4 regions of the Cytobacillus spartinae genome follow, and region 4 is predicted to be linked to each of the others. Evidence: riboswitches for the same ligand, from Rfam matches in the RefSeq annotation. Region 4 holds a riboswitch; each other region holds the start of a gene.

Region 1 (7,885 bases), on a different contig from region 4:
CAAGGCGACACTTTAATGAAACAATCACAAAACCAAATGGTAAGAATTAATGATATTATGAAAGGTTCCGTACAAAAAGTTAAGGGCCTAGACGACCGTACGAAAGAAATTTCTACCCTTGTTCAGGTTATTCAGGATATTGCGGCTCAAACGAACTTACTAGCATTAAATGCAGCAATCGAAGCTGCACGTGCGGGCGAACATGGTAGAGGCTTTGCAGTAGTTGCGGACGAAGTTAGAAAACTGGCAGAACAGGTCTCTCACTCAGTGTCTGACATTACGAATATTGTAAAAGGTATCCAAATAGAATCAAACGAAGTCGTTTCTTCTTTACAAAATGGGTATGAGCAAGTTGAGGAAGGTACGGATCAAATCAGAGTCACTGGAGAAACGTTCCAAAAGATTTACAGTGCTGTTAATTTAATGACGAAGAGTGTAAATGATATTTCGACTAGTCTTCAAGAGGTTTCTGAAGGATCCGCTCAAATGAATAACAGTATTGAGAATATCGCGTCTGTATCGGAAGAATCTGCAGCAGGTATTGAACAAGCAAGTGCGTCCGTTCTTCAAACGAATAATTCGATGGAAGAAATTTCAAATAGTGCTCACTCGTTATCCGAGCTTGCAGAGCAAATGAATTCTATGATTTCAAAGTTTAAATTGTAAAGTATTAATAGTGGGCAGAGATTATATCCTGTTAACTAGATTTTATTCTAGATTAAAAGGAGTATCTCTAGTCCACTTTTTTAAAATTCAATTTCCTCTTAAACAAGGTAAATCTATTAGAAAATTCCATATGTTTAATTTACTAGATAAAAAGTACTGGTATTATACTCATATTGAAAGGGATTTGCCAAATAATGTAGAATTTGTTTATATGTAAGGCTCTTTTCGTAAACTTTGGTGCTATCTAAATACTTTAAAATTGCTTTTGAACGAATTATGGTGCTGTTTTCTTTATTTTGGGAGGAAAGATGCCACGAAACAGCATAGAATCCGTTTTGGAGACGATATACGTATAGCTAGAATCTATGCGGAAACAGCCATATGTAATATCCCAAAAGGGGGTTTAATGTGAAGCCTACTATTGACAGTGATCATAAGAAGAACTGTAAAGATGAAATAAATAGAGAATATAAATTAAGTAATATCTTTTCTTCTATTTCTGACGGGATCATAATATTTGACCAGAACGGAATCATTATAGATGTGAATGACTCTATTTGTGAAGTGCTTGGTATAGACCGCTATGACTTAATTCAGTCTAACTTAGAGTCTCATATACCTAAGGACAGACAATATAAGGTTAAGAAAATCATGGAAATTTTAAGCCGGAAAAATGAGGCTAAAGGGAACCTTCCTTTGCTAAACGGTGATAATACCCTGTATTTTGATCTTATAGCAAATAAATTAATAGATAGTAACTTATACATAACCATATTAAGAAATGTAACCGAGAAAAATGTACTAGAGCAGAAGGTCAAGAAAAACTCAGAACTATATAAAGACTTATTCGTAGAAGCGCTTGATGCAATTGTTTTTTGGGACAATGATGGCCAAGTGATAGATGCAAATGACTCTGCATGTAAAATATTTGAATGTCATCTAGATGAACTGAAAACAAGAAAACTCGATGAGTTTGTTCCCTTAAAAGACGAGAAGTATTATAAAATAGTGAACACCCTAAAGAGTACTGGATCTGTACGAGATCAGTTATTATTTTTAATGCCTAATGGCCAAAATAAGATTCTAGAATTTACGTCAAAATTAAATGCAGTGGATGGAAACAATATAATCATTCTGCGAAATGTTACAGAAAGATATAGAATGGAAGAAGAGCTTCGTCATAGTGAACGAAAGTTTAGAAATATCTTTGAAGGAGCTCTTGAAGGGATTCTACTATGGAACGATAAATCGGAAATCATAGATATAAATGAATCCGGCTTGAGAATGCTTGAGCTTTCAAAAAATGATATAGTAGGCAAATCATTCTTTAACTTTTTAAAATACTCAAATGTAGTTGAGGATGAAATTTATGCAAAGAGGAAAGTTCTGTTAGAAAACGGTCAGATAAAGGGCATATTACCGCTGAGGTTAGAATCAGGTAATGTAAAATATTTCGAGTTTTCCAGTAAGCATAATGTTCTATTAAATATCAGCCTTACTGTATTTAAGGATATAACAGATAAGCTTAATATGGAGGAACAGCTTCGAAAATCTGATACATTAAATGTCATTGGTCAGTTAGCAGCGGGAATCGCTCATGAAATTCGTAATCCAATGACTGCTTTAAAGGGGTTTATTCAATTACTAGAAGACTCATTTAAAGAGGAGCATTCGATGTACTTTTCCGTTATTACAACAGAACTGAATCGAATTGACTCCATTATTAATGAATTCTTAATCTTAGCGAAGCCTCAGGCCGTCATGTTTGTGGAAAAAGATGTGGCTAAAATTATGCAAGAAACAGTGGATCTACTTAGTGCTCAAGCCGTATTGCATAATGTTCAATTTAACATGGTTCTTGGAAATGAAATCCCTTCTATTTATTGCGAACCAAATCAGTTGAAGAAAGTTTTTATCAATATTATAAAAAACGCAATCGAGGTTATGCCCACAGGGGGAATTATCACGATTATCATGAAAGAAACGGATGACCATAAAGTTCATATCTCGATCAGGGATGAAGGTAGTGGTATTCCTGATGAAAAGCTTAAGAGGTTAGGGGAGCCTTTTTACACTACAAAGGAAAGAGGCACAGGCTTAGGCTTAATGGTCACATATAAGATTGTTGAAGAGCATGAGGGGAATATCCAAGTAGAAAGTGAATTAGGTGTTGGTACGACATTTAATATTTACTTACCTTTAAAAAAGGGGAACAAGTGAGTGGATAAAAGAGAATATACGAAATTTGATTCCCCAATAGGTGAATTACATATTGTCAGTCAAAATGAAAAGTTAGTTGCTATTTATCTGAATGAAGAAGACTTCTTAAAAAAAGAAGCTACTTTAAAGGGTGAGAATCCTCAATCCCAGCACCCAATACTAAAAAGGGTGATACAGCAGCTAGAGGAGTACTTCTTAGGAAAAAGATTGGAGTTTGACGTACCAATCGAATATGATGGCACGGATTTTCAAATGTCTGTTTGGAATGTATTGAGAGCAATTCCCTACGGACAAACGAGAAGCTACCAAGATGTTGCCCATTCCATTAACAACATAAAAGCAGTAAGGGCAGTAGGTTTAGCCAATAAAGCCAATAAACTCCCGATCGTGATTCCGTGTCACCGTGTTATCGGGAAAAATCAATCACTTACCGGGTATGCAGGTAACAAAATTGATATTAAAGAAAAGCTATTAGAAATAGAGGGAGTAACCCTATAACCAAGGTAGATATTTAACCACCTTTTATCATGAAGGTGGTATTTTTGTGCCTAATTTCTAAATAGTAAGCAGAAACCTAAGCCATCATTGACACACATTAATTAATTTGATATAAATCTAATTAGATAAATATCGAATTGAGGAGTCGGTTATGCAACTAAATCGTTTAGTTTCTTTTCACAAAACCTTAGGGGATCCAACAAGGATTCGAATCATTGCTCTATTAGCAAAAGGGCCACTTCATGGTCAAGCAATTGCTGGAAAACTAGGATTAACACCGCCAACCATTACCCATCACTTAAATAAGCTAAGAGATATTAACGTCGTTTACGATAGACGAGATAAGAACACACTATATTTTCATTTAAATACCTCGGTTATTAGGCAACAAGCTAGTGTCCTTATGGAACTTATTGAGAAAAAAGAAGGGGAGAAAGATAATATGGAGAAATCGATTGTTGAACGACAAAAGGTAATTGATAACTTTTTTAAAGAAGGTAAGTTAAAAAATATCCCTGCACAAAGGAAGAAGAAATTAATTGTATTTGAATACATCATCCGTGGATTAAAGATGGGGAAAAAGTACGAGGAGAAAGAGTTAAACGAATATATAAAGCAATTCCATGAGGACTATGCAACCATCCGAAGGGAGTTTATCATTAATCAATATATGTATAGAGAAAATGGGATCTACGAATTAAACCCTGAAGAATTTTGGGCAAAGAGCGAGGGTTAAAAGTGGAAAAGTTAGCTTTAAGTGATTATTCCTTTATACAAAGTTTTTTAGAGGAACTTCCTTTCACCCCTACATTTGCCTATTCAGTACTTGATCACTTTATAGACGGGGACGTATATGTGAATTCGCGAAACAACATAACTGGTTCATCCTACCCCGTTGGGACTGTGACATTAAAAATGTAGGATCTATTAAACTGGCAGAAAAACTAGGCTTTCATACACCACGGGAGTATGGAGTGTACTCCCTGGAGCATGTGAACTAACCTCCCTAAGGGAAGTGCTTATATAAATGTGGTTGAAAAAGGAAAGGCATCTTCCAATATAGAAGATACCTGTAATTTGTTATAAGCTACTTAATAGCTGTTGAATCGATGTAAATTGGTTTCTATTCACGATTAGTTCACGACCAATTGATAACGTTGTTCTTTTTGCTTCTATACGTTCTGTGTCATCTTGAATTCCATCTAAATCCGCTACATGTGCAAGACCGATCGTTCTGCGGATAAGTTCACATCCAGCAAAGCCGATAGCGTCCTTTAATGCTTTCTCTAGAAGGAAAGACAAATATCCTTCTGTTGTAGCTAGTGGCTCTTCATTTTGGCTGTTCCATAGAGCCTCATAATCTTTAACAAACGTAGTCCAAAACACTTCAATATGATTATAAATCACTTCGCGTTTTTCCGAATTAGCAATCGCTTGGAATAGTAAGTTCGCGATTACTTGACCTAGATCAAAGCCGATTGGGCCAAAATAAGCAAACTCAGGATCAATTACCTTCGTCTCTTCTTCGGATACAAAGATACTTCCTGTATGAAGGTCACCGTGTAATAGCGCTTCAGAATCCGTTAAGAAGCTTTTCTTTAAAAGGGCAACCTGAAACTTAAGCTGTTGGTCGTTCCATATTTGGTTAACTTCTTTTAAGAGTTCCTGTTCGAAATTATTTGTAGGTGCATCGAAGAAAGGATCTGTAAAAATAAGGTCCTCTGTAATTTTACAAAGCTCCGGATTAATAAATTGCCCTACTAATTCTTTTTTCTTGGCAGGCTTTAACCCAAAATCGGAAGTCAAAAACAATGTTCTTGCTAAGTATTTTCCAAGGTGTGCTGATAGCAGTGGATAATCATTTCCTTGAATGAAACCTGTTCTAGCAATAATAAGGTGAGATAGATCCTCCATAACGGTTATAGCCAGTTCTTCGTCAGCAAAGTAAACTTCTGGTACAAAATCAGGCGCAATATCCTTAAATATTTTTAGTGCATCTGACTCAATGGTTGCCCGCTTTAATGTTAACGGCCAACTTTCACCTACTACCTTTGCATAAGGAAGGGCTTGTTTAATAATCACACTTTGATTATTTTCTTGGTCCACAATTCTAAATACGAGATTTAAATTACCATCACCAATCTCTGTACTTTGTAAGACTGCCTGATCAGAAAATAAGTTTAGTTTCTTAGCTAATTCGATTGCTGTACTTTCAGTTAAAGGCTCATATGTTTGTTGCTGTTGTTTTTGTTGTAATGTCATTTTAAACTCCTCCTAATTGGAGGCTTCCCCATAAGAAAAGCCTCTTTCTCATTTGAAAGAGGCTTGAAGCTTAGACTTCGCACCTCTTATCTGCCCAGAATAAATCTGGTGGAATTAGCACCGTGCCTTACGGATAAAATCCGGCGAACAAATATCGCCCCATCTCACAATGGAATTACGGTCGGTTGCTGGGCTTCATCGGGCCAAATCCCTCTGCCAGCTCTTGATAAGAGAAAAATTAATTTTCAGAAAATATTCACTGATGAGAATCATAACAACAAATCATTATTCTTGTCAATACGTTTTTATAAATTAACCTAATACAATTCCGGACGTCTGTCGGCAAATATCGGTATCATACTTCTTACTTCTTTCACCTTTTCCAAGTCAATTTCTCCTGTCAAAATCTCTTCAGCTTCACTAGCCTCTGCTACAACATCACCCCAAGGATCAATGATCATCGAATGACCAGCAAACACATTGTTTGGATCTGCTCCTGAGCGGTTGCAAGCAATCACATAGCATTGGTTTTCAATGGCTCTTGCAATTAATAGGGAACGCCAATGAGAAAGCCTTGCTAGGGGCCATTCAGCCACAACAAATAGTGTCTCTGCTCCTTCTGTTGTATGCGAACGTATCCATTCTGGGAAACGGATATCATAACAAATCATCCCAGCAAAGAACTGGTTATCAAGTGTAAATAATCCTTTTTCTTTCCCAGCTGAAAGATATAGATGCTCATCCATCAATTTAAAAAGATGCAACTTACTATACTGATGGACGAGCTCCCCATTTTTATCGATTACCAACAGGGTGTTAAATACTCCTTCGTCTGTCTTGTTTGCTACAGATCCACCAACTAAATGGACTTGAAATTGCTTTGCTTTTTCTTTCAAGAATGTTAGACTCTTTTCAGCATATTCGTCTGCAAGCTCATCTAGTCTTGTTAAATCATATCCAGTTGTCCATAACTCAGGCAAAACAATTATATTAGGACGATGTTCCATTGCTTTTTCCATTAAATGATTAGCTTTTTCAAAATTCTTCTCGAGCAAGCCAAAGGCAATATCCATTTGTATACATGATATTTTGATTGACACAGTCATCACCTCATAAGTAAAAATATTAAATAAATGCTTTACAATCTGTCAAATACGTTATATCTTTGTGACTAGTTTTTCAACAAAAATTTTTAAAAAATGAAAATATTAAAGCAGGTGGAAAAATGAAAGTTTATCCTCAATCGGATTTATTAAAATCTCTTCCAAAACAGTTTTTCGCTTCCCTTGTTATGAAGGTTAATCAATCCATTCAAGAGGGCTTTGATGTCATTAATTTAGGACAAGGCAATCCAGATCAACCGACACCTGAACATATCATACAGAGACTTCAGTCGGCTGCAGAGAATCCTATTAATCATAAATATTCTCCCTTTCAGGGGTTTCGCTCATTAAAAGAGGGTGCTGCTCAATTTTATCAACGTGAATACGGAGTTACCATTGATCCTGACAAAGAGGTAGCCATTCTCTTTGGCGGAAAAGCGGGTCTAGTAGAAATCCCACAATGTTTGTTAAATCCAGGAGAAAGTGTATTTGTCCCTGATCCAGGCTATCCTGATTATTGGTCAGGTGTGGCACTTGCTAAAGCGGAAATGATTACGATGCCGTTAAAAGAAGAAAATGACTTTTTACCTGACTACAGTGAACTGAGTTCTGAGGAATTGGAAAAGGGTAAGCTAATGTTTTTGAATTACCCGAACAATCCAACTGGAGCAGTGGCTACCAATGAATTCTTTGAAAAAACGGTCAAACTTGCTAAACAGCACGATATTTGTGTGGTTCATGATTTTGCATATGGTGCAATTGGTTTTGACGGACAGAAGCCTATTAGCTTTATGCAGACCGAAGGGGCAAAGGATATTGGAATCGAAATTTATACCTTATCCAAAACCTATAATATGGCAGGTTGGCGTGTTGGTTTCGCCGTTGGAAATGAAAGTGTTATTTCTGCAATTAATTTACTTCAGGACCATCTTTATGTTAGCTTATTTGGAGCTGTACAGGAAGCAGCCACAGCAGCTTTAACCGAGTCGCAACAATGTGTACAAGAGTTAAATGATCTTTACGAAAAAAGGCGCAATACTCTAATTAGTGGTTTAAGGTCGATAGGCTGGGAAGTTTCTGCACCGAGAGGCTCTTTCTTTGCATGGTTAAAGGTTCCTAATGGTTTTTCTTCAGAA
Region 2 (7,885 bases), on a different contig from region 4:
TTATTCTCAAATGAAGCTGGAATGGGAAGTGCACCTAATGCGGCTGCGGCGGCAGTTGTCTCTCATCCAGTAAAACAAGGTTTCGTACAAGCATTGGGCGTATTCTTTGACACATTAGTCGTATGTACTGCAACAGCCTTTATCATTCTTCTATCAGATTCATATACAACTGGTTTACAAGGTATTGAGCTAACTCAAGCATCCATGGCAGAGCACTTCGGACCATGGGCAAGCATCTTTGTCGCAATCGCTATTTTCATGTTTGCATTCAGCTCGATTATCGGAAGTTACTATTATGGAGAAGCAAATATAGGGTTTGTTCATAAAAGTAAGGCAGCTCTATTCATCTACCGACTAGCTGCTCTAGGAATGGTTGTGTTTGGTGCAGTGGCGAGTTTGCAAATTGTCTGGGACTTCGCGGATTTAGCTATGGCTATCATGGCGTTAACGAATCTTATCGCAATCGGATTACTAGGAAAATTTGCATTTAAGGCGCTAGATCACTACATGGAGCAAAGAAAACAAGGATTAGATCCTGTATTCTATGCAGATGATATTGAAGGATTAAAAGGTGTAGAAAGTTGGCCGGTGCGTCCTAATCAAAAATTAAAGAAAGTCGTTTAGATAAATGAAGAGACTTGAGAATTTCCTCAAGTCTCTTTTTATATCAATCCCGTACACGTCTACCGATAAATTCTACAATATGACCTGCAATTTCCTCTCCTTTTTCTTCTTGAAGGAAATGACCAGCATTTTTAATTATGATTTCAGGTTCGTTTTTAGCTGTAGGAATAAGTTTTCTAAAGAAGCGATCCCCGCCACGAGTGATTGGGTCACTATCAGAAAACATAACTAATGCAGGCTTTTCCCATTTAGCTAATACAACACGGGCTTGTCTTAGTCGCTCTGCTCCTTCATCATCATATTGCATTGGTACGAGAAGAGGCCACTTTTGAGCACCAGCTTTATAAGAGTGATTTGGGAAAGGAGCTTCATACCCTGCAATTTCTTCAGGAGAGATAGCATCTTTATCAGCTAAGCTTCTTGTAATAATTTTTCCAATCGGTAAATCTGGCGTACGTTCCACATATTTTCTCCAAACTTGGAATCCTTCTGAAGCCGGAATATCTCCAGTAGGAAGTCCTGTATTCATAATGACTAGCCTAGCTGATCTATCCTCTAATTCTGTTGCAGTAATAAGACCAATGATTCCTCCCCAGTCTTGTACGACATAGGTTATATTCTTTAAGTCCAACTTTTCTATAAACTCTTTTAGAGCACTTACATGCATGTCTATACTGTAATCATCCATACTTGTGAATTTATCTGATTTCCCAAATCCGATAAAATCAGGGGCGATTACTCGATGATTTTTTGAAAGTGTTGGAATCATTTTTCGATAAAGGTAAGACCAAGTTGGTTCTCCATGAAGACAAAGGACCACTTCCCCCTCACCTTCATCTAAATAATGCATCCTTAAACCGTTAATAGAAATGTAATTCGATTGAAACGGATAATCCTTTAGATTCATGAAATGTTCATCTGGAGTTCGAATAATATCCAAGCCTTATTCCCCCTTATCCTGTTATCTCTTTAATAACATTCGGGGAACAGGCAATATATTCCTGCAGATTAAATAGATTCTACTCTTTTGAAAATAACTTCTGTTGATTCCATTTTCCATAACGGTAGTAAAGAAAGGCAATAATGGAGCTAATGACAAAACTAACTCCCATCCCAAGGGCAATTCCTTTTTCGCCAAGAAGGTCAGAAAGAAGATACGTTAAAGGATATCTAAGTACCCAGAATGAAATGATATTCAAAATCAAGACTTGAAACATAGCTCCTGATGCTCGAACAACTCCATTTAAAATAAAATTAAGCCCTAAAAAAGGATAGAAGAATGCGATTAAAACTAAATATTCGGTACCAAATGAAAGTGCCCCCTCATCTTCTATAAATAATCCAATCCAAATATGTGAAGAAAAGAAAATTAGCACTCCAATCATCATCATGGCAACGAAATTGTAAACAACACCGTAGAGAGCTATTTTATGTACTCGTCCCCACTGATTAGCACCAATGTTCTGACCGGCCATACTATTCACAGCAGTTCCTAATGCCATTGCGGGTAACATGATAAGGCTGTCAATCCTTTGAGCTGCCCCAAAACCAGCAACCACATCTTCCCCGAAGGAATTCACTACGCTCATAATGGCCATTACACCCGCTGAAATCACCATCATTTGTAACCCAGAAGGTATCCCTAGTTTTAAAATCAACAGTACCTCCTCTTTATTAGGCAGTGATGGGATTGTAAAAGGAACTAGCTTTTTTCTAAGGACTATAATTAAGCCGTAAAGGAAAGCAATTCCCTGTGATAGGATGGTTGCATAGGCCGCTCCATTTATCCCTAATTGAAAAACGGAAATGAAGATTGGGTCCAAAATCGTGTTTAGAATTACTGCTAACAAGACAAAGTAAAGTGGGGTTTTACTATCACCCACAGATCGCAGTACTGTTGCAATAAAATTGTATCCAAGGAGAAATAGAATTCCGATAAAATTAATTTGTAAATAAGTAGTGGCATCTGAAATCATATTTTCAGGGGTATTTAGAAATCGTAAAAAATTTTCAGATCCAACATAACCGAGAAATCCTAGAACAATCGATAAACTTGTTAATATGACAACAAAGGCATTTAAATAGCGTTTTAAACCATCCTCATCCTCTTTCCCTTTTTGTTGGGACAATATGGTTAAGGTTGCATTGTTTATTCCAATAATAAAGGAAAGAACGGTGAAAATAACTGTTCCTGAAACCGCGATGGCTCCTAATGCATTGGCTCCCAATAAGTTTCCAATCCAAAGGCTATCAATGAACTGATAAGATACCTGGAGTAGGTTCGTCATCATAATTGGGGTTGAAAAAAGGAGCATACTCTTAAAAATATCTCCTTTTGTAAAATCATATTGCTTCATCTAGTAACACCTTTTTCAAAATGGTTTGTTCTTTTATTATTTCGAACTTTTCTTTAGAATGCGAACAATCTGCTTCCTCGGAAAATTGAACCAATTGTTATCATCCGATTGAACCCTAAAATACTACATATACTATATTAGGGAGGTGAACTTGATTGATTCGTTTATTTTTTTCAGTCATTTTGTTTATTGTTGTTATGCAGACAGGTATACACCAAGGCTCAGCAAAAGAGAACGAACTGTTATTTCCAACCTTTACAAAAGAGGATTATTCACTCCCATTACCAGGTAGCCCCCTATTAGATTTAGAAAAAGTTGACCAACTAGCTAAGGAACTATCAGAGAAAATATATGTTTCTCCAAAGAATGCAAAGTTAAATGATGTTGGACAAATGGTACCTGAGGAATTAGGAGTTAAGCTTAATGAGAAAGAATTTAAATCCCAATTCGTAGAATACTTTTACCAAAACAGTCAGAGCAATATGAAAATTCCAACCCTATCCGTTTATCCAAAGGTAGATAGTGAACTACTCTCACATATTAAAAACAAACAAATTGGTTACTATGTTACATATTTCAATAGTCATAATAAGACTCGCTCTCATAATATTCGACTATCAGCAGAAGCTATAAACAATCACGTCGTTTTTCCAGGTGAAAAATTCTCTTTTAATGAAGTAGTAGGTAGACGAACAGAGGCAAAAGGATATTTAAAAGCACCTGTTATTGTTAGAGGTGAGCTATCTGAGGGAATTGGTGGAGGAATCTGTCAAGTTTCCTCCACTTTATTTAATGCTGTAGACCGAGCTGGGATGGACATTATCGAAAGGTACTCCCATAGTAAGAGCGTCCCATACGTTCCACCAGGCCGCGATGCAACTGTGAGTTGGTATGGACCCGACTTTTCTTTTAAAAATATGACCAATCAACCGATTTTAATTAGATCGAAGGCAGTTGGCGGGACGATATTCGTTATGATCTATTCATCAGATCTTATTAATAATGAACCGAGGAATGTTCAAAGCATGTCAATCGACCTTCCAAAGGAAATTCACTTGAGCGATTAGTCACAAGAATCATAATTAGGGATTTTCTTATACAAACTGTTCAATCATGATTTTGTCGTTAATCCACTTTTTTGTTGTGTCCATTAGTTGCTTGAAGTGAGCTGAAGAAGAATAAGTATGATTCGCACCATGAATGATTTGTTTTGTACACGAACCATCTTTGGCTCTAAGTAAAAATTCTTTTTCATACGAATGGCAATAGTGAACGGGGATATCCTTATCATCAGTGCCATGAATAATGAGGACATCTCCCTTGAACTTTTTTGCTTCTTCTAGTGGGTGGAACTTTCTTAGTGAATTGAAATATTTTTCTGAAAAGCTATAGCCTAGATAATCAATAGAGGTAGATTTTTCTAAGTTTCTAAGATTATTCATACCAACGATTTTCGCTATATCTTCATATGGGTTTGCCACCGCTGACCAGAGTATGAGCTGCTTTACCCGAATATCTCTAACCGCAGTTAACAGAGCAGTTGCTCCTCCTAAGCTATGTCCAAGAAGAGTGACCTTATTTGAATCAACTTTATCTATTCCAGAACAAAACTCTATCACGTCTATCGTTTGCTCGATTAATTCGTCTAGACCAGAATTTCCGTAGTTGCCTTCACTCTCTCCGCAGCCACTGTAATCAAATCGAACGACTATACAACTTTCTGCCGTCAGTTGATTAGCGGACTTAACAAATAAACGATCCACGCCTATTCTACTGCTCGTAAAACCGTGGCAAATAATGATTAGAGGATATGATACATTACTTTTATTTAGATAAGAATCCGGAAAATGGATACTACCAATTAAGTGTTGGTTTCTCCACGGTATCTTAATTTGTGTACACATTGGATCGCTCCCCTTTACGATTCGTTGTTTTGAATATGACCTTTTCCCTTAATAACTTTTTCATATTCTTCCTCAAGAACGGATAACGGAAGCTCAAATAGTTGCTTATTACCTTTTTTATAGATTCCAAAATAAAGAAGTTCATCGATAAGTTGTTCCTTTTTCAATGTATCTTCCATTTAACACCCTCCTACTGTTGGACATAAAAAAACCTCCTCTTATCGTCAATTCCAGACAATAAGAAGAGGTTGGTCTCGTATAGGAAGCCGCTCATCTTATCTTTCAAGCTCTCTAAAGCTTGTTGGAATTGGCACAGTTCTCAAACGAGTCCGCTGCCGAGGTTTCATAGGGCCACTCCCTCCACCTCTCTGGATAAGAAAATTAATCTTATTAAGTTTATAGGAATTAATATAAAACAATATAGTCTTTATGTCAATTGGATTTTGACTAATGATGACGAAATTAAGAATATTTGTGTAAAATTAATAAGAGATATGACCCTGGTTCAAAATTGAGCGAAGAGTATTTCCTTGGTTTACTTTCTTAGGTTGTATCGACTTCGGACACTAAACTGGGGGTTCCTCCTCTTGCTATGCGAAGTTGAACTGACTTCGGACTCTACACGAGCTTTTTCTTATTGTACTGTTCGAAGTTGAACTGACATCGGACTCAACGCTAGCTTTTTCTTGTTGTGCTGTCCGAACTTAAAACTAACCTCAGTACGTCCACGGTGATATCACTTAGCATCTGAAGTTCCCCTACCTTCTGACTTTCTAAGAATGTTAGATTCAAGTTTTTATAGGAGACCCACCAGCTTGATCAAATATACTCTATTGAAAAACCGACACATATACAAGGTGTCGGCTCTCTTAACTATGAAGCATTTTTTTGATTGATGCTGATGTAAGTTGGTTTTCTTTGAAGAAGACGTGGTGCACTCGAAATCAGAAGTACTACGACGATTGAGCATAGGATGGCAGCTCCTAGCATCGTTCCTCCATTTACAACTAGCGAGTATAATACAGGTGACATTCCCTCTGGTGCATACTCTCCCCAGAAAATGAATCCGGCCACGAAATGCCAAAAATAACGCGCTAAACTACCGACAAATGTGGCAACGACAATCCAAACCATCGCGGTTTTCTTATCGCCTTTTTGTAAATAAGAATGAATAATTTTATAGAATAGACCGGCAAACCCAACAAAGGCAAATGCAATAAAGTATTCAATGGCAAATTGAATAGGTGTTAAGAAATAGATATCTCCTACCGCGACCTGTAATAACCCCCAAAGAAAACCAGACAATAACGCTACTTTATACCCCCAGCGAAACGCTAAGATAAAAATAGGTACCATCGCGATCGAGATTGAAATCGCTGGTGAGAGTTTAATAGAAGGTAGCAAATCAAGAATCAGTGCGAATGCAGCAAAAAAAGCCGCTTCAATCATTGCTAGTAAGCCTATTTTTTTCATAAAAAAATTCTCCCCTTTTCCTAGTGAACGGAACCCCAAGGGAGAATATGAAAGCAGAATGACAGAAGCATCTACAAATCCACATCCCTGCGCTAGCATTAACTAACAGGTTCAAAGGGTCAGAATAGACAAACTATTCACTCTCAGCATATAGCTCCCCTTGTGGTTACGTTTTATTTAGTTATGTCACATCAAAGTATAACCTATATTTCCCTACTTTGGTAGGAAAAACTTTAAAAAACTTTTTTATACCATTCAGCAGCTTCCTCTACTTCTGTTCGGGTTAACTGATGACCATTATATTCCCAGTGAATGCTTGTGTTTGCACCAGCATTTTCTAAAAACGTCTTTAAATCCTTCGATTCCTGTGGGGTACAAAGTGGATCATTTTCACCGGCTGTAATGAATACATGAACCCCATTTAAGGTTGGCAACTCAATCCCTCTTCTTGGGACCATAGGGTGATGTAGGATCGCTCCTTTTAACGCATCCTGATAGTGAAATAATAAGCTTCCTGCTATATTCGCCCCATTGGAATAACCGACTGCAACAATATGATTGCGATCAAATCCGTATTTTTCAGATGCTTCATTTAAAAATTCATATAATTCCTTCGTACGAAAAACAAGATCTTCTTCATCAAAGACACCTTCTGCAAGTCTACGGAAAAATCGAGGCATTCCGTGTTCTAAGATATTTCCTCTTACACTTAGAATAGAAGCAGTTGGGTCAATCATTCCCCCAATGGGTAGTAAATCTTGCTCGTTTCCTCCAGTCCCATGAAGCAATAGCAGAGTCGGTTTAGTTTCATCGGTACCTTTTTGGAATATATGTTGCATTCAAATCCCCCTCTTCAACTCGAAGTTATTCTCACAAATGCAGATATCTTGAATTCAAAATAAATTTTAGTCCAGTCTATATGACATGTCAAATCATAGGGATGCAAATTTCTTAATCAATCGTTTGATTAAATTACATTCTCCATTGAAGAACTGTTTTTTTACATATAAATCTTCCGGGACATGGTTAATATATCTATGATTGTGTCCTTCATCTCTGGAAAATGAAGGACAGCTTTACTTCCAATCCAAAAATTTAAGAAAACACATTTATCTCGCCTATCATTATGCTAGCCTTTTAATTTTTCCAATGTTAATGATAAAAATTCTTCGGCTGAGAGATTTGTTTCTCCTCCACCTTGTGCTTGGGATTCACTGCCTCCTCCCTTTCCATCAATAACTTGTAAGAGCTCTGCAGCAAGTTGTTTCATGTTTAGGTTAGATGCGGTACCCCGACTGAAAACAAATTGAATTTTGTTCATCGTCTTAGATACTAAAAAGACATTTGCACTTTTCGCTCTACTGATGACCATACGGGCCATTTTCTGAAGCTGCTGAAGAGAATAGTCATTAAGTACATCTTTAATAATAAGTTGTTCATTAAACATCATTGGTTGTTCAATCAATACTTGGACTTTATGACTCATTATATTGTCTTGAGCTTCTTCCAAAGATTTTTCCAATTCTT
Region 3 (7,885 bases), on a different contig from region 4:
TTGGAATAAATCTTGATAGGTGGATCATTTTTCATCATTTCTACCTACTTCATCAGGATTACGCAATTGGATTGTTACCTCGGTTCCCGATCCCTCTTCGCTCCTATAAGAGATTTTTCCATTCATAGACTCAATAATTCGAATAGAAACCATAGTCCCTAATCCTGTCCCTTTGTCTTTGGTAGTATAGAACAGTGTTCCTAATCTAGAAAGTTGGTCTTTTGTCATTCCTTTTCCGCTATCTTTAATCCGTATCCGAACCATATCATTCTTTTCTTCTAATGTTATGATTACTTCTCCACCATTGTTCGTCGCCTCAATTGCATTCTTAATGATGTTGACGATAGCTTGTTTAAATTGATCTCGATCTGCGAGTAAAAGTTGATCAGAGTCTAGAATGCTTCTTAACTCGACGCCTTGTTTTAAAGCTAGTGGTTCTAATAACTGTTGTACATCAAGTAAGAGTCCTTTAATAAGGAATTTCTCTTTCTTTTCATATTGTGGTTTCGCGAAGCTTAAGTAATCATTTATAATCGCTTCTGCACGCCCGAGCTCCCCCAGCACTAATGTAAGATACTGATAATTTTCTCCCTTTTCCTTCTGTTGCATGAGTTGAAGGAATCCTTTGACTACCGTTAGTGGATTTCGTACTTCATGAGCAATGGAGGCAGCAAGCTCACCGAGTGTATTAAACTTTTCTGCTCGTCGAATCTCCTGTTTCATCATGATTCTTTCGATTATCATTTCATTTAATTTTGCAGCAAAACCGATTGCAAGAATGTTGATAAAACCAAATATCAAAATATAGCTGATCAGTTCAGAAAAGTTTACAGCTGATGGATTAAAAACAAACCAAAAGATTAGAATTCCCAATTGCATAACAGCCGGCCAAAACCCGATTGTAATTGCAGTGAGAATCCTCTTCCTTGGACTCTTTTTCCAGAATCTATTCAAAATAGAATATGCAAATGGAACAATGACCGAAATAATAGCACTTATATATCCGAAGAGCAATGCTTCTCCACCAATGAAGGTTCTCGTTCCAAGGATAAACAGAAAGACTATTCCGCCTGCTATAGGACCACTATATAGAAATGCTAGTACTAGAGGAACGTACCGCAAGTCCCAATATAATTCGAAATTGTAAACAGGAAATGTCATACAAAGGAGAGCTGTTCCTCCCTGCAACAAACCACAAATGTATGAATTGATTTGTTTCCCTTTGTTTTCAATAAAGAAACTATAAATGAGGATGGGGGCAAAAATAATTAATACGTGTAATAATAACTTCTCCGCGAGCATAGTATCTTCCTCACTATAAGAAAATTTCTTAGTAGTAAGATACGACAAAGTGTGACGGATTCCTTTATATTTACCGAAAATTCTTAATACTTTATAAAAAAATGGTGTAGACAAATACTCATCTACACCATTTTTCTTACTTTACATTTTGCAGTACCATATATAATCTTCTATTTCTTGTTTCCCTCTCCTCGTTCGACGATAAATCATACTTTTTCAATAAGTGAAAGACATCATTTAGAAGCTCCTGAGTATGTTCTTTCGTGAAAAAGCTCTCAAATAATGGCTTCATTTCACTTGGCAAGTATTCAGACTGTGATTCATATTTACTTTTGACATCTTCAAGTGAATGATCAAGATTACATTCTCCCATTATAAAACCTCCCATTATCAAAGTAATAACTAAAAATATCATACCCTTTAAAATAGGTTATATGTTAATACACCTTTTATTTATAAAAATTACACATTAACACATCAGAAAGAGTTTGCTTGTAATTTTTCCCCTCATAGTTGGAATTATTAATTTTAACTTTTTTTATCCCTAGTGAATCATAAATTTCTTCTTCTAATAATCTCCTTGCTTCAAGCACTTTAATGGTACCTTCTATACCTTTATATCCTTTGGCTTTTCCATAGCCCTGATTTGTATAGTAATTCACAAATCCTTCTGACCATTCCTGCGGTCTTTCTTGAATGGCCTTCTTAAAAGAAAACTCAAGATCATCTTGTTCTACATAGATTAAAAGTGGGTCTAGTCCTTTAATGACCTCTTGTAATCTATGAACATAATCTCTTACCACTTCTTTCGACGCATTATATTTAATCATCCCTACCGTAACAGGGTTCTGAATAAAGCAACATTCGAAAATATAAGTTTTATTTTCGTTGAGTGCATGTTGTGCAAACTCCGTCCATTTGTCTACAATAAGATTTATATTTTGATCCAAAGCAAGTTCATATATATCTTTTTTAAAAATCTCATTAAATAATTCAGTAGAAAGCTTAGACCCATATTCATTTTTCATCTTTTGATATGGTAGAAAGTACTTATCCCCTTTTTCTACCACATTATTTTGTAAAATATCCTTAACCTCTAAATGGTTGGATAATAGGTGTTGTAATTCAGCCTCTGTATGGCAAGAGACACCATCATAATCAGCAGGATGATCCAAATTACCTTCTAAAAATAGTTGATTTTTAATCCCTTTTTCCTCTAAAAGATCTCGAATAAAGTTAGCAGTGGTCGATTTTCCGAACCCTGGTAACCCTTCAACGATAATTAATTTTGTATTCAAAAAAAGAACCTCCTTTAAAACCTTCATAAAGGTTATTCGCTCTCTTAAACAGATAATCCTTTTACATAGCATCAAAAACAACACGCATTAGGACGTGTTGTTCTTTAAATTAGCTATTAATTAGTGTCCCTTTTTCAAGTTTCTTTAGCTCAGACCCAAGAAATTTTGCTACCTCAAGCATTCCGAATTTCCCCGATACCCTCTCTGCATCTGAGTTATAATTTGTATTGGTATTTACATCATACGTATAGATTTCTCCATCAGCATTTCGAATAAATTCAATCCCTGCAACTGCAATCTTATTCTCCTGAAGGAACTTTTCATATAATTCAATGATCGGATCATGTAGATCCACTACTTGAAACTTAGGTTTTTCTTGTGGAGCTTCCTCTCCTACTGGGCAAAATAAATCTCCAATTTGGCAGGCATCTGCGGGGCAAAGTTCAAACCCTTCAGATGTATCCACTTGAACAGCATAGACGAACTTACCACCAACAAACTCACATCTTGTTATGAATGGCTCAGGTGATTGAATATATTCTTGTACAAGCGTAATTCCATCCACCGGTTCTTCAAATGTTGGTCCGTCCACGTATTCTCTTAAGCTATCAATAGAATGAAATAATTGAACTCCTAGGCCCTTTCCAGCTCTATTGTGCTTCGTAATAAAGGATCCTGCCTCCAGCTTTACAGCCGCTTCTAAGATTTGCCCTCTCCCTACTGCAGCAATGGTTTTTGGTGTTCTTATTCCAACTGCGTTTAAAGCCATATATTGATTAACCTTACTGACTTCAAGTCGTAATGCACGACTACCGTTGAAAACCTTTCGATTATTTCTCTCTAACCAAGCCAAAACAGATTCGGTTAACTCTGGTGCGTAGCGATGATTTCTCGTATGTGATGAAGCGCTCATTCGGCTATAAAAAACACCCTGAGGTGGCTCTGATGATAAATCGACAACTCCTTGATCCAAATGCCACTCTTCATATGGAAGACCTAACTCTTCTAATCTATTTGTTAAATGAATGGTCCATTCACTATTTTCATGTAAGACATATATTTTATTCAACGTATTCCCTCATTTCCTACTGTAATTGTTTATTTTTTTGTTTTTGCGTAACTAGTGGCATTACTTTTTTTGAAAAGAGTTCCATTTCCTCCAACTGAGGTGAAAATTGAAGTAATAGTAAATCGACTCCCGCTTCTTCATATGCAATGATTTGTTCGGCAATCTGGTCTGGTGTCCCTATTAAGTTTGGACGTAACCCTCGATTAGAAACAGAATAATCATATAACTTAACTTGCTGTTCTAACTGAGATTTCCCAACAAAATCTTTGTATCCTGCGTAAGCACTCGTCTCTTTTACATCCGTTATTCTAGCAAGCTCTTCTTGTGCTTCCTCTTCCGTGTCTCTACAAATCACGTATGCTGCCATACCAAATGAACGGAAAGGTTTATTTCCTGCTAGCTCCCTTTGTTTTTTCATATCATCAATTTTAACAGCAACTTCCTCGACTGTCCCACCATGCATCACATACGCATCACATTGTTTTGCAATTGCCTTCTTGCCTCGAGGACTCTCTCCTCCCGCGTATAGAATCGGATTAGGACGTTGTACAGGTTTTGGAGATAAATGGGCGTTTTTAATAGAATAATATTTTCCTTCATATGAGAAAGTATCTTCTGTCCAAAGTCCTTTTAGCACGTCGATAAATTCTTCTGTACGATTATATCGCTCGTCATGCTCTGTAAAAATTCCACCATATTGCTTTGCTTCTTCTTCCCACCAAGCAGAGACAACATTTAAAGTGAAGCGACCGTTACTAATATGATCAATATTGGCTGCCATTTTTGCGGTAACAGCAGGGTTATGGAATCCTGGACGAACAGCCGTCATAATTTCAATTTTTTCCGTAACAGCTGCTAGAGCTGCTGCTGTCGACCACGCTTCTAATGAATCTTGCTTAGGCCCTTTAATATCATTTAAGTAAAGCTCAGCAATGAGAGTTGTGTCAAACCCCCAATTTTCAGCAGATTGAATTACGTTCTTCGCATAATCAAATGTAGGTGGCATGTTTTCGTTATCAACATTTCTAAGCCATCCCCCAAAAATCGGTAACCAAAAACCGTATTTCATGTGTATTTCCCCCTTGTGTATTCTAAAACAGTTTCATAAACACAAAAAAACCTCTTCGATAAGAAGAAGTTTTCGCTTCACCTTATCTGTCAGAACGTAATAGCTCTGCTGGAATTAGCACCTTTCTGAAAATCAGTGGTTGCCGGGCATCGTAGGGCCAGTCCCTCCGCCTCTCTTGATAAGAGTTAATATTCAAATAATTAATTCTTAGTAATCCTACTATATAACTCAGGTTTAAGTCAAATATTTATTTCTATGTTACTAACCTATTCATTCTAAACATTCTACATACACAAAAATTTTAACTAACAAGATGGGTATTTGTCCTTTCGAAAACTTAATTTTCTCATACATTATATTAGAGGGAGGTGTTAGTCGAATGTATCATAAAGCGCTTATATTCCTAGCATGTATTCTTGCTGGATTTGCATTGATTTATATTCCAACCAATGCAGTGATTACAGGTGCAGTTGCCTTGCTCTTTGATGTTATAGGAGTCATTGCTATTATAGTTTTTTCCTTCGCTTTACTTTATTACGGTGGGAAGGTCCTTTTTAAAAAGGGATAGTTAAAGTAACTTTGAGTATTCGGGGATTCCTGGATACTCTTTTTACGATGGTTCTATTTATGAAACTATTAGATTTATCAAGAATGAAGCGTATAATAGTAATTATGAATACATATTAGGAGGATAATAAAAAATGAATTTTCCAAATACGAATGACACATTTTCCTTGTTAAAAGAGCTAGTATCTATTCCTAGCCCGTCTGGTAATACAAACGAAGTGATTACATATGTTGAGAACTTTTTATCTGAGTATGGTGTTGAGACTAGACGCAATCGAAAAGGTGGTCTAATTGCAACCTTACCGGGAAAAAATACAGACAAACACCGCATGTTAACTGCACATGTTGATACACTTGGTGCAATGGTTAAAGAGATTAAGTCGAATGGACGACTGAAGTTAGATTTAATTGGTGGATTTAAATACAACTCCATTGAAGGTGAATATTGTCAAATCGAAACAAGTTCTGGAAAGATTTACACAGGGACAATTTTGATGCACCAGACTTCTGTTCACGTATATAAAGATGCTGGCAAAGCAGAAAGAAACCAAGACAACATGGAAGTCAGAATTGATGAGGTAGTGAAAAACGCTGAGGATGTTCGTAATCTTGGAATTGAAGTGGGCGATTTCGTGTCGTTTGATCCAAGAGTCGAAATTACACCAAGTGGTTTTATTAAATCGCGTCACCTAGACGATAAGGCAAGTGTCGCTATACTCCTTCAATTAATCAAAGAGATTAAAACAAATAATGTTGTGCTTCCTTACACAACACACTTTTTAATTTCTAATAACGAAGAGATTGGCTATGGTGGAAACTCAAACATAACACCAGAAACAGTTGAATATTTAGCTGTTGATATGGGCGCTATGGGTGATGGCCAGTCGACTGATGAGTATACTGTTTCCATTTGTGTGAAAGATGCAAGTGGACCTTATCATTATGAGTTAAGGAAAAGATTAGTGAATCTAGCTGAAGAAAACTGCATCGTTTATAAGCTAGATATTTATCCATACTACGGATCAGATGCATCAGCAGCCATTCGCTCGGGACACGATATTGTTCACGGCTTAATTGGACCGGGTATTGATTCCTCTCACGCATTCGAGCGTACGCACCAGTCTTCAATTGATAATACTGGTAAGCTTTTGTATCACTATGTAATGTCAGATATGGTTCTATAAATTTTTATCCTCCTCTTTTTGAGGGGGATTTTTTTAACACTTGAATAATTGTATAATATAGGAAAAAGAAGAGGTGGAAGGTATGATCAAATATCCTGCTGCATTAAAACCTGGTGATACTATTGCTGTCTCAGCCCCTTCCAATGGAGTTGAAGAAGGCGGTCATTTTCTAGTACATAAAGCAAAGAAGCAACTTGAGGAAAAAGGGTTTAACATCATTATTGGTGATACAGTCTGGACACAAGAAAATAGTAGAAGTTGCTCTCCTGAAAAAAGAAGGAATGAACTAATGGATTTTTTTGAGGATCCAAATGTAAAAGCAATCATTCCTATTTGGGGTGGAGAGTTCTTAATGGAAATTCTACCTTATCTAGATTGGGAAAGACTTCAATCACTCCCTTCAAAATGGATTCTCGGATACTCAGACATTAGTACCCTTCTCTTTTCATACACGGTTCTAACTGGTCATGCTTCTGCTCATGGGCCAGCACTTCTAGATATTGCGGCAAAAGACCTTGATCCCCTTACAAATAAGTGGAGCGAGGTACTTGGTTCAGAAGTAGGTTCTACAATCATTCAAACATCAAGTGAACAATATCAATCCTCTTGGGAGCAAGCATTTGCTAACCCTGTTACAGGATTTTATGTAGATACGCCAACAGAATGGAAGGCATTAAAAGAGGAAGCCGCAACTTTCTCAGGCCGTTTTATCGGGGGTTGCATTGACTGCATTATGAATTTAACAGGAACTAAATTTGGAGATTTAGAATCTTTTAATCTGGAGAATGCTAATGATGAAGGATTAATTTTCTACTTTGAAAATGTAGAACTATCCGTTACACAACTCTATCGTGCGCTTTGGCAGCTAAGACAAAACGGGTGGTTTGAAAATGTAAATGGAATTCTAATTGGAAGGCCGGTAACAAAGGAAACCGAAAACACTTACACATACGAGGATGCACTAAGAGATGCATTCGGCGATTTAAATATCCCCGTTATTTATGACACAGACATTGGCCACCTTCCACCTCAGAACATTATTGTTAATGGAGCTTATGGAACGGTAAAGTATGAGGGTGGAAAAGGGGTTATTGAAACTGTGTTTAAATAGAAAGAGAGCTTAGTAGGGTCGTGGATGACGACTCTACTAAGCTTTTTCAAATAATTAAGAGGAAGAATCTTCAGACTTCTCTTGGTTGTTCAACAGGTCAAAATTTCTTAAAGGCTTTGTGAATTTTTTCCCAAATGAAGGATCTGCTACTGCAGAAGGATTTAAAATATCGTCCCCTTCTGGCTTAACACCTTTTTCTACCCACTGCACAAGATCTTCAAAGGCCTGAACCTCTTCTTCTGGCGTAAAATCGCAATGCCCAACAGCCCTAATTGCTCTAGTTAC
Region 4 (7,885 bases):
GGCGGTTATTACGTTGAATATATAAATTTTGATCACTTGAATCGGCGTTAATAAGAGATCTAACTTCTTCAGGAAGATCATTTAACGTTCCATAATCATCACTTTTTACAATATGTTTATCAAATTGAGTGAAATTCCACTTATCAATTTTTGTTTTATCTGGTTTTGGAAGCGGCAATGTCTCAACATTTGCAAGCGCTTCTAAACGGAGCTCTGTTAACCAAGCTGGCTCGCCCATTTCTTTCGAAAAAGAGCTAACATACTCCTTATCAAATGGTAATTTTGTTTCAGTAGTCATACTTGATCCTCCTAACGCTTACGCTTCTTGGCCAACTGTTTCGTCTTCAATACCTAGTTCTTTCTTGATCCAATCGTAGCCTTCTGCTTCTAATCTTTGTGCAAGCTCTGGTCCACCTGATTTTACAATGCGGCCTTGCATCATAACGTGAACATGGTCAGGAGTAATGTAGTTTAAAAGACGTTGATAGTGAGTGATAATTAAGCATCCAAAGTCTTCTCCACGCATTTCGTTGATTCCTTTAGAAACTACTTTTAACGCATCAATATCAAGTCCAGAGTCGATTTCATCCAGAATAGCAATTTTCGGCTCAATCATCATTAACTGAAGGATTTCGTTACGTTTTTTCTCTCCACCAGAGAAACCTTCATTTAAATAGCGTTGTGCCATATCTTGATCCATTTCTAAGAAGTCCATTTTTTCATCCATTTTACGGATAAATTTCATTAATGAAATTTCATTTCCTTCTTCTAAACGGCTGTTAATAGCTGAACGTAAGAAGTCTGCGTTTGTAACCCCACTAATTTCACTTGGGTACTGCATAGCTAAGAATAGACCAGCACGAGCACGCTCATCTACTTCCATCTCAAGTACATCTTCACCGTCTAAATAGACGCTTCCGCTTGTCACTTCGTATTTAGGGTGACCCATAATAGCTGAAGATAAGGTTGATTTACCGGTACCATTAGGTCCCATGATTGCGTGGATTTCTCCACCTTTAATCTCAAGGTTAACACCTTTTAATATTTCTTTATCTTCAATTTTTACATGAAGATCTTTAATTGATAATGTAGATCCTGCCATAATTATACCTCCATAATTAAAAGAAAGTTTGTATCTTGTTGGCAAATAGCCAAAAACAATTCTCACTTTATTCTCATTACAATCTTATAACAAATGAAAAATGATAGCAACTCTTATACAGTGATAACCTATCTTTATGTATTTTTAATTACTCTAATGAAACCGCATGAATTCTAAGTATTTTGAATTCATTGAGCAAAAATGGTTTAAAGTGGCTAAAACATGTCCTATATATTTTTTCCTTCATTTTTCTTTATATGTATTCATATGTAATTGAGAATGACCATACCATTTTCCCATTGTTTGAAGAAAAGTGCAAGCGACTCGCCCAGCCTTGACAAGCAAATGTTCTTCGGCGGGAAAAGTCCGCTTTTTGACTTTTTTTGTAAAAGGTTATTTGACCTTGAGGGGCTAGTCGCTGGAACTAGACAAAGAAAAGTGCAAGGTGCATGCTTAGTACTCATATTACCACCATTCAATATTTTAAATTGAATCTTGCCCTTGAGGAGTGTTCTAACTCACACTTGCAAAAAAATGCGATGATAGTAAGAACCTTTTTTGTGAATTCTAACTTTAAGAAATACGGTAACTTAGGATATCAAGTTGGGTTTGTTAGTAGTTGGCACCCAGACTATAGAAGCGTGTCATTTCTATTTCTCTTCGGAAGTCATACCAACTTCTGACTATGGATGAATGTATATTTACAATCCTGTCAGAAGTCAGGCATTCTTCTGACTATAGGGGCCTGGATTTTATACTATCCTGTCAGAAGTTAGAGCAACTTCTGACAATGGAAGCCCTGGATTTTTACTTCCTGTCAGAAGTTAGAGCATCTTCTGACTATGGAAGCTCTGGACCTTTACTTCCTGTCAGAAGTTAGAGCATCTTCTGACTCTAGAGACCTGGATTTCTTCTCTCCTGTCAGAAGTCACACCATCTTCTGAATCTAGATGCCTGGATCTTTACTCTCCTGTCAGAAGTCACACCATCTTCTGACTCTAGATACCTGGATTTTCACTCTCCTGTCAGAAGGCATACCATCTTCTGACTATAGAGACCTGGATTTTCACTCTCCTGTCAGAAGTCATACCATCTCCTGACTCTAGTTGCCTGGATTTCTTCTCTCCTGTCAGAAATCACACCATCTTCTGACTCTAGTTGCCTGGATTTCTACTCTCCTGTCAGAAGTCACACCTTCTTCTGACTATAGATGCCTAGATTTCTACTCCCCTGTCAGAAGTCACACCATCTTCTGACTCTAGATGCCTGGATTTCTACTCTCCTGTCAGAAGTCAGGTCTTCTTCTGACTCCAGAAGCCTTAATTTTATTTTCCTGTCAGAGGCCAGTCCTCCTTCAAAAGAACACTCTATACATAAAAGAAACCAGTGCCATCTGACACCGGTTCTACTTTTGCTATTATGAATGAACTCTTCGATCAAGATCTGCAATCATTCGTTGACTTTTTATATAGTTTCTTTGGCGTTTTTCTTCAATTTTCATTCTTACCTCATGTTTAAGACTATACAAGGCATAACCAACCCCATGAGCACTGTGCATTGCTTTTTCCATTTCACTCGTATAATTCAGTTGCAATTGACTGATAACGAATCCTTCCTTTCGGTTATAATCGCTTTTAGCGACTTTTTTTAACACATCCCTATGTTAACATCTACAAAAAAAGTGCTCAAAGTCGAAAAAGGAGAGGAATAGACTATTTACTTGAGTGAAGCGCCGTACGGTAAGTTCAAGTCTTTTTTTCTTACTATTCAGCCAATTTGCTCTTAATACGTAGGAAGTACTCTTTTTTCGTGACAAAAAACCATAAAAAAATTTATCTTTATTGCTTAAGTTGATTAAGATCTTGAACGGCTTCTTGGACCAACGTAACTGCCTGGCTCATAGCAGCTCCTCCACCAAATGCTGCGGTAACACCTACAGCCTCGAGAATTTCTTCTTCAGATGCACCTTGGTCTAGGCATCCTTTTACATGATAAATAATACAGTACTCATCTTGAGCAAAAATGCTAATACCTAAGGCAATCAGGTGTTTTTCTTTTTGGGATAGAGAGCCTTCCTTAAAGCATGCCTCTGTAAAAGCATTATAATGGCGAGCAATTTCAGGCATTCTTTGTGTAAACGTCCCTAATCCTGCTTTATATTCATGAAGTGCCTCTTCTGTTGAATTCCTTGGTTCAAATTGATGTTCCATAGTGATCATCTCCAGTCTAAGTAATGTATTTACTTTCCCCTAAGAAATTACTCATATATGTATAACAGCTCATTGGTAATCTATAGGGTTTCAAAATCACCATATTGGGTGAAGTATCAACGTTAGTATGTTAATTTATAGAAAAAACTATTCTCATCAAAAACATGAAAAAGGGCGCTGAATATCAGCGCCCTACACATTTATTACTGTACAGAAAGAACTGCACCTTGGTATTTTTCTTGGATGAAGTTTTGAATTTCTTCAGATTTTAAAACCTCAACTAGAGTTTTAATCTCTTCACGATTTTCGTCTTCACTGCGAACAACGATTAGGTTAGCTGGAACAACATCATTGCCTTCAAAAGCAATTCCATCTTCCTTAATATTAATTCCACCCTCTAAAGCATAGTTCGTGTTGATCGCTACAGCATCGCCTTCGCCACTTTCAAAAGAAGATGCTAATAATCTTGCCTCAATTAGAGTTGAGAAATCTAAGTTCTTAGGATTTTCAACAATATCCTCAACTCTTGCATTAGCACCAACGCCTTCTTTAAGCTTAATCACACCTGCTTTTTCGAAGATAGGTAAAATACGACCGTGGTCACTAAAAGAATCACTCATGATAATTTTTGCACCATCTGGAAGATCAGCAAGACTGTCAAAATCTTTAGAGTAGATACCAATTGGCTCTTGGTGAATTTCACCTACACTTACAAAATCAAAATCTTTATTCTCCTCCATTTGTAGAGCAAGGTAGCCAGGAGTTTGGAAGTAGTTTGCATCAATTTCTTTATCTCTTAAAGCGATATTTGGTAAAACATAATCTGTAAATACTTCTACCTCTAAATCAATCCCTTTATCTTTAAGCAATGTTGCTGCTTCTTCAAGAACTTCAGCATGCGGGACAGCAGATGCGCCTACAACTAGTTTGACATTTCCTTCTTCACCGTTTGCTGAATCATCGTTAGCAGCACCGCCACAAGCAGATAGTACCAATGTAAGTAGTGCAATTATAAATACTGTTAGCTTCTTTTTCATTTGTGAAAATTCCTCCTGTTATCGTTTGTCTGTTTTTTTTGTAAAATAATCTCCAACAAGTTGGATGATAAAAACTAAGATTAAAATGGATACTGTTGCAACTAAAGTTACGAATGAATTATTGCGTTGGAAGCCCTCAAGGTAAGCAAAGTGACCTAATCCCCCTGCACCAATTACTCCAGCCATCGCGGTAAAACTAACCAGTGAAATAGCGGTAACGGTAATTCCTGATATTAACGCAGGCAATGACTCAGGAATTAAAACTTTAAAAATAATTTGACTGTGCTTTGCGCCCATAGATTGAGAAGCTTCAATGACACCTTTATCAATCTCTCTTAAAGCAATTTCAACCATACGAGCGTAAAATGGAGCTGCTCCGATAATTAAAGCAGGTAATGCAGCATTTGCTCCAAGCATCGATCCTACTAGATACTTTGTAAAAGGAATTAGTAAAACAATTAAAATGATGAATGGAATTGACCTAAATATATTCACAATCGCTGCGATGACGATGTTAATCGGTTTGTTTTCCCAAATGTTACCTTTATCAGTTAGAAAGAGTAATAATCCTAGCAGTAAGCCTAAAATAAAGGTGGCAATTACAGAAATTGATGTCATATAAATGGTTTCTTGTGTAGCTACGATTAATTTTTCCCATTTAATTCTTTCCATGAAATCAACCATTTGTCATCACCTCCACTCCAACTTGCTGGGAATGGATAAAATCAATTGCTTTTGAAACTTCGCTCTCTTCTCCGTCTAAGTGAATAAATAAAGTTCCATATGACCCATCTTGCGTTTGAGATATTTTCCCTTGCAAGATATTAACCGTCACATCGTAATGACGTATTAAGTTAGTAATGAGAGGCTGTTCTGCTGCTTCTCCTACAAACCCAAGTTGTACGACCTTACCATGCGGATATTGTTCTAATAGATGCCCCACTGTTTCTTTCGTTTCTTCTGGCTCTGTTACTTGCTGTACAAAGCGTTTTGTTATTTCTTGCTGAGGGTTCTTAAATACTTCTAGGACAGGCCCTAATTCAACAATCCTTGCATTTTCCATTACGGCTACTCTGTGACAAATTTTTCTGATGACATGCATTTCATGTGTGATAAGGACAATCGTTAATCCTAATTGTTTGTTAATATCAACAAGTAACTCCAATATAGAGTCAGTAGTCTGTGGATCTAATGCTGAGGTTGCTTCATCACAAAGTAACACCTTTGGGTTATTGGCAATCGCTCTTGCAATCCCTACCCTTTGCTTTTGACCACCACTTAATTGGGATGGATAGGCATCCTCACGTCCCTCTAGTCCTACGAGTTTAATAAGCTCATCGACTCTTTTTAATCTTTGAGTTTTATTAACCCCAGCAATCTCCAATGGGAAGGCGATATTTTCTCTAACGGTTCTAGACCAAAGTAAATTAAAGTGCTGAAAAATCATGCTAATTTCTTGTCTAGCTTTTCTTAGTTCACTGCCTCTAATTTTAGAAACCATCCGATTGGCAACTGTTACTGAACCTTCAGTAGGAATTTCTAGTCCGTTCAACATTCTAATTAGTGTACTTTTACCAGCTCCACTATAGCCAATTACTCCGAAGATCTCTCCTTCGGTTATTTCTAAATTCACTTCATCAACAGCAGTTACTTTCCCCTTTTTGGAAGGATAAATCTTCTTAACATCTTTAATTGAAATCATCTATTGTCACCCCTTTTACCCGATTTTTCGGATAAAACTACTCAGATATATAAACAAGACTTATTTATTAGCTTTAACTCCCTTAGGCATGTTATTCCCTTTTTTTATACTAAGAGTAACCATTTGGGTGTTTGTAAAAATAATAAAAGCCTTTCTGCAAATAAGCAGAAAGGCACAATATTTATCGTCCTTTCTCTCATCTGCCAAAGCATATGCTTTGTGTGAATTGGCACCATTTCAATCAACGTATGATTGACGGTTGCCGGGCTTCATAGGGCACTTCCCTCCACCTCTCTTGATAAGAGCAAAAAAGTCTTTATTAAGTTAATAGGTTAATTGAATAAGTAGTTTTATTCACGAGTGCTATCGTATCACGGATAAAATAGGGTGTCAACGATAATTATTAGAAAAATTTAAATAGAAAAAACTGGTTAAACGTTTGTGGTTAATGACACAGAACCGGTAGCGGCCTCAATGGCTTGCTCAAGATCTTCAATTAAATCTTCTACGTTTTCAATACCGACGGATAGACGAATTAAGTCTTCAGGCACTCCAGCCTTCTTTAGACCCTCACTGTCTAATTGCTGATGAGTTGTACTTGCCGGATGGATGATTAAACTTTTTGCATCCCCGACATTTGCAACATGAGCCCATAGCTTTAAGTTGTTAATTAAAGCTGCCCCTGCTTCTCTTCCACCTGCAATCCCAAATACAACAACAGCTCCTGCACCCTTAGGGAAATATTTTTCCGCAAGCTCTTTGTCTGGGTGTTTTTCATGTCCAGGGTATAAAATCCAGTTCACAGCAGGATGTCCTTCTAAATATTCGATAACTTTTTTAGTATTCGCTATATGTTCTTTCATTCTTACATGCAATGTCTCTAGCCCCAATGTAAATTGGAACGCATTTTGTGGACTTAAGGAAGGACCTAGGTCTCTCAATAACTGAACTCGCGCTTTAATGATGTATGCAACAGGCCCAAGGGCTTCACTATATACTAAATTGTTATAACTTGGATCTGGCGTAGTAAAGCCAGGGAATTTAGGTGAATTCCAATCGAATTTCCCACCGTCTACAATCACCCCACCAAGTGTCGTACCATTTCCTAGCAACCATTTTGTAGCTGAATGGATGACAATATCTGCCCCGTGCTCAATTGGTCGACAAAGATAAGGTGTTGCAAATGTATTGTCAATAATCAGAGGCACTCCTGCCTCGTGCGCTATTTCTGCTACTTTTTCTATATCTAGTACACGTAAACTAGGGTTTCCAATCGTCTCAGCAAAAACTGCTTTTGTTTTTTCCGTGATTGCTTCCTTAAAGTTTTCCGGGTCGGTTGAATCGACAAATTTAACCTTAATTCCGTACTTTGGAAGGGTGATTGCGAAAAGGTTATAGGTACCTCCATATAGATTAGATGCTGTAACAATCTCATCACCTGCCTCTGCTATGTTTAAAATAGCCAGTGTGATAGCAGCCATTCCACTTGATACTGCAAGTGCACCAACCCCACCTTCTAGAAGGGCAACCCTTTCTTCAAATACAGTTACTGTAGGATTATGAATTCGAGTGTATATGTAACCAGGTTCTTTTAGTCCAAAAAGGTTCGCAGCATGTTCGGTACTTTGAAATTGATAGGCATTATTTTGATAGATTGGGACTGCTCTCGCACCTGTTGTAGGGTCAGGACTTAGTCCACCATGCACACCTAATGTTTCTAAACGATAACTTTTCTTTTGTTCACTCATTTTCTCGTCTCTCCTTTTCAATTTATAAATGGTTTTACTATTCTAAAAAGAAGAGTTGAAAAAACCCCTCTTCATAAGAAGAGGGG

Evidence for each region. Region 4 has a riboswitch for S-adenosylmethionine ahead of ACFYKX_RS17095 (methionine ABC transporter ATP-binding protein). Riboswitches for the same ligand answer to the same signal wherever they lie in the genome.
Region 1: linked by a shared signal. The riboswitch ahead of mtnK (S-methyl-5-thioribose kinase) and the one ahead of ACFYKX_RS17095 (methionine ABC transporter ATP-binding protein) in region 4 are both predicted to bind S-adenosylmethionine.
Region 2: linked by a shared signal. The riboswitch ahead of ACFYKX_RS03010 (Fur-regulated basic protein FbpA) and the one ahead of ACFYKX_RS17095 (methionine ABC transporter ATP-binding protein) in region 4 are both predicted to bind S-adenosylmethionine.
Region 3: linked by a shared signal. The riboswitch ahead of ACFYKX_RS01415 (LLM class flavin-dependent oxidoreductase) and the one ahead of ACFYKX_RS17095 (methionine ABC transporter ATP-binding protein) in region 4 are both predicted to bind S-adenosylmethionine.

Annotation. Positions count from the first base shown of each region.
Region 1 is NZ_JBIACK010000017.1:76,008-83,892, reverse strand. Features, by position in the region: gene ACFYKX_RS23780 (methyl-accepting chemotaxis protein) at 1-666, shown strand, start outside; gene ACFYKX_RS23775 (PAS domain S-box protein) at 1,075-2,886, shown strand; gene ACFYKX_RS23770 (methylated-DNA--[protein]-cysteine S-methyltransferase) at 2,887-3,384, shown strand; gene ACFYKX_RS23765 (DUF2087 domain-containing protein) at 3,536-4,120, shown strand; gene ACFYKX_RS23760 (hypothetical protein) at 4,123-4,305, shown strand; gene ACFYKX_RS23755 (GNAT family N-acetyltransferase) at 4,236-4,385, shown strand; gene mtnK (S-methyl-5-thioribose kinase) at 4,465-5,646, opposite strand; SAM riboswitch class I at 5,730-5,879, opposite strand; gene ACFYKX_RS23745 (carbon-nitrogen family hydrolase) at 5,964-6,752, opposite strand; gene ACFYKX_RS23740 (pyridoxal phosphate-dependent aminotransferase) at 6,872-7,885, shown strand, end outside.
Region 2 is NZ_JBIACK010000001.1:608,111-615,995, forward strand. Features, by position in the region: gene ACFYKX_RS02985 (alanine/glycine:cation symporter family protein) at 1-624, shown strand, start outside; gene ACFYKX_RS02990 (haloalkane dehalogenase) at 668-1,564, opposite strand; gene ACFYKX_RS02995 (MATE family efflux transporter) at 1,644-2,981, opposite strand; gene ACFYKX_RS03000 (VanW family protein) at 3,179-4,048, shown strand; gene ACFYKX_RS03005 (alpha/beta hydrolase family protein) at 4,076-4,885, opposite strand; gene ACFYKX_RS03010 (Fur-regulated basic protein FbpA) at 4,900-5,064, opposite strand; SAM riboswitch class I at 5,158-5,264, opposite strand; gene thiT (energy-coupled thiamine transporter ThiT) at 5,759-6,358, opposite strand; TPP riboswitch at 6,426-6,529, opposite strand; gene ACFYKX_RS03020 (alpha/beta hydrolase) at 6,592-7,197, opposite strand; gene ACFYKX_RS03025 (alanyl-tRNA editing protein) at 7,488-7,885, opposite strand, start outside.
Region 3 is NZ_JBIACK010000001.1:300,065-307,949, reverse strand. Features, by position in the region: gene ACFYKX_RS01435 (ATP-binding protein) at 25-1,302, opposite strand; gene ACFYKX_RS01430 (hypothetical protein) at 1,439-1,675, opposite strand; gene ACFYKX_RS01425 (hypothetical protein) at 1,752-2,600, opposite strand; gene ACFYKX_RS01420 (ATP-grasp domain-containing protein) at 2,710-3,669, opposite strand; gene ACFYKX_RS01415 (LLM class flavin-dependent oxidoreductase) at 3,686-4,738, opposite strand; SAM riboswitch class I at 4,818-4,923, opposite strand; gene ACFYKX_RS01410 (hypothetical protein) at 5,118-5,306, shown strand; gene ACFYKX_RS01405 (M42 family metallopeptidase) at 5,440-6,489, shown strand; gene ACFYKX_RS01400 (S66 family peptidase) at 6,572-7,600, shown strand; gene ACFYKX_RS01395 (hypothetical protein) at 7,655-7,885, opposite strand, start outside.
Region 4 is NZ_JBIACK010000009.1:70,281-78,165, reverse strand. Features, by position in the region: gene sufD (Fe-S cluster assembly protein SufD) at 1-298, opposite strand, end outside; gene sufC (Fe-S cluster assembly ATPase SufC) at 317-1,102, opposite strand; gene ACFYKX_RS17115 (hypothetical protein) at 2,520-2,756, opposite strand; gene ACFYKX_RS17110 (carboxymuconolactone decarboxylase family protein) at 2,941-3,312, opposite strand; gene ACFYKX_RS17105 (MetQ/NlpA family ABC transporter substrate-binding protein) at 3,516-4,349, opposite strand; gene ACFYKX_RS17100 (methionine ABC transporter permease) at 4,368-5,033, opposite strand; gene ACFYKX_RS17095 (methionine ABC transporter ATP-binding protein) at 5,026-6,051, opposite strand; SAM riboswitch class I at 6,245-6,356, opposite strand; gene ACFYKX_RS17090 (O-acetylhomoserine aminocarboxypropyltransferase/cysteine synthase family protein) at 6,483-7,799, opposite strand.